Linked DNA regions of Pokkaliibacter sp. MBI-7. The protein of the gene in region 1 interacts with the protein of each later gene in a pairwise test. Links are inferred from orthologs where the notes say so. Each region holds a gene or a part of one and is shown on either strand. Other genes may lie near its edges. The genes, in order: recR and recO.

Region 1 (3,104 bases):
GCCGCCAGCACATCTTCGACCTTCGCTCGAGCAAGTTTACGATCAGCCTTCAACAGCATGTCGAACACATGAACAGGCTTGCCAAACTGCTCCAGCAACAACTCTGGCACTTTGGCAAACTGCTCCTGCTTGAGCACGTAGAGGTACATTTCATCCCGCTTGGGGCTTTTATAAATACTGCAGAGGACAGGCTTCATTTTTCTACTCATTAAAACGCAACGAGCTCAAACACTCGCTCAACAACTCTCCACGCCAGCCTTGCAGGCCCACAGGCCATTTGTCAGGCAGTGCCAGCAGTTCGGGGCGACGCGCCAGTACCTCAAGATCTCGCTTGCGTGCCAGCATATCCACCGGCACGTTCAATGGTTCAGCAACGGTGTCGATACGCCCACGAATGGTATTTAGTCTCTGCTGGGCAGATTTGGATAACGGCTTGGGCAGCGCAGGCGGCAAGGCTTCGTCAGGCAATGCCCGCACCGCCTCTACGATCGCCAGCACCGTTTTACCATGGCGCTTGACCAGATGAGCCCTAGCCCCTTCAATCCCCATCAACTGTTCGAGTTTAAAGGGTTTACGCTTGGCAACTTCAAACAGTACACGATCAGGCATCACCATATTCCGTGACAGATCCTGAGATCGCGCAATACCTTCTCGCCAGTCACACAGATCACGCAGGATAGCCAGTTCACGCGGCTTCAACTGCCAGGCCATTTTCACCTTGGCGTAATAGTCCTGTGGAGCTACTCCCCGGGCAATCTGGGCAACCTGCTCAGAGGTATCATCCAGCAGCCAGCGGAGGCGCCCCAAAGTCTGTAATTTGGCGTAAAGCTCTTCAAAAACCGGTAGCAGCCAGAACACATCTTCACTGGCATAGTGACATTGAGCTTCAGACAGAGGTCGCTGCAGCCAGTCCGAGCGAGTCTGCTCCTTGGACAATACCGTTCCCGTCAGGCTTTCAACCAGTCGCTGAAATCCCATCCCCTGGCCAACACCGGCATAGGCCGCAGCAATCTGCGTGTCGAACAAAGGTTGTGGTGTAATTGCCAGACGATGAATAAACAGCTCCACATCCTCAGAGCCGGAGTGCACCGCCTTCAGCACGGCAGGATCAGTCAGCACCTCACGCAGTGGTGCCATATCTGTTACCTTCAGTGGATCAATCAGCGTGATCTGCTCACCATCGTAGACCTGGATCAAACCAGGGCGCGGGTAAAAAGTCTGAGTGCGCTCAAACTCAGTATCAATCATCAGACTCTGCCGCTTCAGCCAACGTTTACAGCAGCGGGCCAGCGACGCATTGTCAGCAACCCATTCATACTCTGGCATGATGGCCTCGGTCATCCGATTACCTCTCTTTCAGAATCCGCTAGTCAACGACAATGATCTGACCATGATTCATTCATGTGACTGAATCCAGACAGTCGCCGATACAACAATTGAGATAGCTAACGCCAACGGCTTCAGCGCAGGGAGCGTCGCCCGCTTAATGCGTGAACCAGCGTACCTCCATCCACGTACTCCAGCTCACCACCCAAAGGCACGCCGTGGGCAATCCGGGATACCTTGACCGGCAGTGCACGCATCTGCTCAACGATGTAGTGCGCCGTCGCCTCTCCTTCCACCGTAGGATTGGTAGCAATGATGATTTCTTCAACAGCACTGTTACGAACCCGACTCAATAGCTGAGCGATACCCAGCTGCTCCGGTCCAATACCTTCGATGGGGGACAAATGCCCCATCAGCACAAAATAGTGCCCTCTGTAACTGCCTGTCTGCTCAATAGCAAGGACGTCTGCCGGCATTTCCACCACACAGAGCAAGGACTCATCGCGATGGCTGCTTTCACATAGCCGACAAATGGGCGACTCACTTAAATTTCGGCACTTTTCACAGTGCCCGACCAGCTCCACCGCCTTCAACATCGCCTGGGCCAGCCGTTCGGCACCTACCCGGTCTCTCTCCAGCAAATGCAGGGCCATGCGTTGCGCAGTCTTGGGGCCAACCCCGGGCAGACAGCGCAACGAGTCCATCAACTGATCAATGAGTGGACTGAAATGCATGATTAGAAGGGCATCTTGAAGCCAGGAGGCAGACCCATGCCAGAAGTTGCACTGGCCATCTTTTCCTTGTTAACAGCTTCAATCTTGCGAACAGCATCGTTTACCGCTGCAGCCAGCAGGTCTTCCAGCATCTCTTTATCTTCAGACATCAGGCTGTCATCAATGGTGACGCGTTTGACATCATGACGACCCGTCATCACGATTTTGACCAGACCAGCACCCGACTCACCGGTGGTTTCTGCATTTGCCAGCTCTTCCTGCATTTTCTGCATTTGCTCTTGCATTTTCTGGGCTTGCTTCAGCAGATTGCCCATTCCACCTTTTAACATGTCAACCTCTCTGTAATTCGACCGGTTTGATTGATCCGGGTTGGATAATTGCTTCGAATGCATCGAGCAACGCATGCAATGTCGCATCGTTGTGGATAGCGGTCTCAGCCTGTTGCTGGCGCAGCGCTCTGGCCTGCGCCTTGTAAACCGTGGCAGTATGTACCAACCCCCGCGAAGACTGGCAGCTAATCCGTACTGGACGTTTAAAATAGTCTGCAAGCGCCTCTTCCAGCAAGGATTGCTGACGGGCACTGAACAGAGAGTGCTGCTGATCTTCGCAAGTCAGCTCTAGCCCCTCTACCGAAACCCTAACCAGCTCAGTCGCCTCGACAATAGCACGTAGCACTCCACGTATGGGCACATCCTGAGCAATCAAGGGCCAGGTTTCCAGACTGATCTGCTCGTACCCGAACGCAGGCTCATGACTGGCGACATCCGGCTCCTCCTCCACCTCCGCCTCATCCAATGCCGCTTCGGCACTGACTACTTCGGGGCTGGACAGCTGACTCAGCAGATAGTCGGCCTGGTAGACCGCCTGGTCAAGCATGGCGCCGGGCTCGGAATCATCTTCATCCTCACCTGCATCCATCATCGCCGCGGCATAACTGGCTCCACTCTGATAGTCACTGTAGGCATCCAGAGGCACCTGAGTATCGAATGGCGGTGTGCCTGCAGCATCAGGAGCAGGAGCAGAATGCCCCGCTGGCCTGGCACT
Region 2 (3,085 bases), on another replicon or contig:
GCAACATGGATACCGTCAAGGAGCGTGTGCTGGCCTGGTATCACAGCCGCTTGCAGAAGCTGGACCTGAAAGATACTCAGAAGGATCCGAAGACCCGTCTGCAGGAGCTGCTGCAGGCTAAAGGGGCGGCCTTGCCCTGTTATGAAACCACCCATATAGAAGGTGAAGCTCACGCTCAGGTATTTACTGTGAGCTGCACCATTGATCTGCTTGACGACCCCACTCTGGGGACCGGCAGCAGTCGTCGTCTGGCTGAACAGGCCGCGGCGTCAGAGGCATTGGAGTTATTAGGTAATCTGTCATGAGTGAAGTGGAAAATCGTCCGGAACGCTGTGGTTTCGTTGCCATAGTAGGGCGCCCCAATGTCGGTAAGTCTACCCTGCTGAACCACATTCTCGGGCAGAAGATCAGTATCACCTCGCGTAAGCCGCAAACTACCCGTCATCAGATTCTCGGTATCAAGACCGAAGAAGAAGTACAGATCATCTATGTCGATACGCCCGGAATACACAAAGCGGGTGAGCGTGCGCTGAACCGTTTCATGAACAAGACAGCCAGCGCTGCCCTCAAAGATGTGGATGTGGTGATCTTCGTCATTGATCGTACCCGCTGGACTGAAGAAGACCAGATGGTGCTGGAGCAGTTGCAGAATCTGGACTGCCCGGTGATTCTGGCGGTCAACAAGGTCGATCGTCTGGATAATAAGGAAGCACTGCTGCCGATGCTGCAGGAGATGTCCAGCAAGATGAGTTTTGCCGACATCGTGCCGATTTCTGCTCAGAATGGGCATAACGTTGCCCGCCTCGAGCAGCTGGTCGGTGAGCGTATGCCAGAGGGGATGCATCATTTTCCCGAAGATCAGGTGACTGATCGCAGTTCACGCTTTGTAGCCGCCGAGCTGGTACGTGAGAAACTTATGCGTCAGCTGGGGGACGAAGTGCCCTACGGCGTGACCGTGGAAATTGAGCAGTTCCGTCAGGATGAAGTCAGTGGCACCATCCACATTCACGCGCTGATTCTGGTTGAGCGTGATGGCCAGAAAAAGATCGTCATCGGTGATGGCGGCAGCCGTATCAAGACCATTGGTCGCGATGCGCGTCTGGACATGGAGAAAATGTTCGAGGCCAAGGTCATGCTGAATCTGTGGGTCAAGGTCAAGCAGGGCTGGGCAGATGATGAGCGTGCACTGCAGAGTCTGGGTTACACCGACTTCAATGGCTAAGCGTGTCAGCGCTGATTTCTGAGCCGGCTTATCTGCTGCATGGTCGCCCCTATCGGGAGACCAGCATTCTCGCCGAGTTTTTCACCTCCACTCAGGGCCGGGTCGCGATCCTGGCTCGTGGCGCCCGTCGGCCGAAGTCACGCCAGAAGGCAGCATTACAACCTTTTTACCCGGTGGTGCTGTCGGCTACGGGCCGTTCCAGTTTGAAAACCCTTCAGCAGATTGATCTGTGTGGTATGGCGCCACCGCTGGCCGGTGCTTGTCTGATCAGTGGACTCTACCTGAATGAGTTGTTGCAGCGGTTGCTGCCTGAAGGTGAGCCTCATCCGAGGATGTACACGGTATATGAGTGGGCATTGACCCATCTGTCTGAGCCAGGTGAGCTTGAGCCGGTATTACGTCGCTTTGAGAAAGAGCTGCTCAGCGAGCTGGGTTTTGCTGTCGTGCTTGATTACTGTGTCGCTTCTAGCGAACCGGTGCTGGCTGAGGCGTGGTACGCTTACCATCCCGAGCACGGCTTGCGCCCTGTTGTTGCCGATGGCCGCGGAAGTCAGCGCAGTTATCCTGGTGCCGCCTTGCTGGCGATGGCTCAGGATGATTACAGCGCCTCTCTGACTCGCAAGGTTGCCAAGGTTTTGTTGCGTGAGGCGTTTGCGCCTCTGCTGGGGGATCGCCCGTTGCACAGTCGTTCCCTGTTTCTTCCGCCTCCGGTTTTTTCGAGCTAAGGAGCCAAGTAGATGCACCCCAAGCGTATTCTTCTGGGAGTGAATATTGACCACGTTGCCACCCTGCGTCAGGCCCGAGGTACCCGTTACCCTGATCCGGTCTACGCAGCCCAGCTGGCAGAAGAGGCGGGTGCTGATGGCATCACCGTGCATATGCGTGAAGATCGTCGCCATATTCAGGAGCGTGACGTCAGGTTGCTCAGGCAAACCTTGCAGACCCGTATGAATCTTGAGCTGGCTGTGACCGATGACATGCTGGACTTCGCCTGCGAAATCCATCCCGAGCATGCCTGTCTGGTACCTGAGCGTCGTGAAGAGCTGACCACCGAAGGTGGTCTCGACGTAGTCGGTCAGGAGGCGCGCGTCAAAGCCGCCTGTGAGCGCCTCGCCGCGCTGGGTATTGAGGTGTCTCTGTTTATCGATGCTGACAAAGCCCAGATAGATGCCACTGTGCGCTGTGGTGCGCCAGTGATAGAACTGCACACCGGGGCTTACGCTGATGCTGAGGATGGTGCCAGTCAACAGGCTGAGTTTGAGCGGATTGCTGAGGCGGCCCGCTATGCTCATTCTCTGGGGCTGGTAGTGAATGCAGGCCACGGACTGAATTATCAGAACGTTGAGCCGATTGCTGCTATTGCCGAGATCAATGAACTCAATATTGGTCATGGCATTGTGGCTCGCGCGGTATTTACCGGCCTGCGTGAAGCTGTGGCGGAAATGAAAAAACTGATGCTGCTGGCCCGGGGTTAAGGTGATCTGCGGTATTGGTACAGATATGGTGGCCATTGGCCGGATAGCCGAAGTCATGGAGCGGACGCGTGAGCGCTTCGCCCGCAAGATTCTCGGCGAACAGGAGTGGCACATCTATCAGCAGGTCAGTCAGCCTCATGCCTGGCTAGCCAAACGCTGGGCAGCGAAAGAGGCCTGTGCCAAAGCACTGGGAACCGGTGTGGCGCAGGGTTTGTCACTGACCCATATACAGGTGTTGAATAACGCACTGGGGGCACCGCAGCTGCAGTTGAGCGGGCGTGCTCTTGAGCTGGCTGAGGCGTGCGGGGCCAGTCGCTGGCATGTCAGCCTCAGTGATGAAAAAGACTATGCGCTGGCATTTGTGGTATTGAGCCGGGACTGATCCCGC

The links.
Region 2: the proteins of recR (region 1) and recO interact in binary tests that used the Escherichia coli proteins (3 or more experiments, as listed by UniProt). The link is inferred for Pokkaliibacter sp. MBI-7 from one-to-one orthologs.

What each region holds. Positions count from the first base shown.
Region 1 is NZ_JARVTG010000002.1:295,037-298,140, reverse strand. What follows is about bases 261-3,043. They hold recR (recombination mediator RecR), read right to left. Parts: upstream 2,061-3,043; coding sequence 1,461-2,060; downstream 261-1,460. Other genes in these bases: dnaX (DNA polymerase III subunit gamma/tau), read right to left, coding at 2,391-3,043; QCD60_RS21005 (YbaB/EbfC family nucleoid-associated protein), read right to left, coding at 2,063-2,389; rnd (ribonuclease D), read right to left, coding at 261-1,341. Also shown: QCD60_RS21020 (YcgL domain-containing protein), read right to left, coding at 1-197; more of rnd, read right to left, coding at 202-260; more of dnaX, read right to left, coding at 3,044-3,104. UniProt on the Escherichia coli protein: May play a role in DNA repair. It seems to be involved in an RecBC-independent recombinational process of DNA repair. It may act with RecF and RecO.
Region 2 is NZ_JARVTG010000001.1:1,150,914-1,153,998, reverse strand. The notes cover bases 322-3,085. They hold recO (DNA repair protein RecO), read left to right. Parts: upstream 322-1,224; coding sequence 1,225-1,947; downstream 1,948-3,085. Other genes in these bases: acpS (holo-ACP synthase), read left to right, coding at 2,699-3,079; pdxJ (pyridoxine 5'-phosphate synthase), read left to right, coding at 1,960-2,697; era (GTPase Era), read left to right, coding at 322-1,222. In the rest of the region: rnc (ribonuclease III), read left to right, coding at 1-305; more of era, read left to right, coding at 302-321. UniProt on the Escherichia coli protein: Involved in DNA repair and RecF pathway recombination.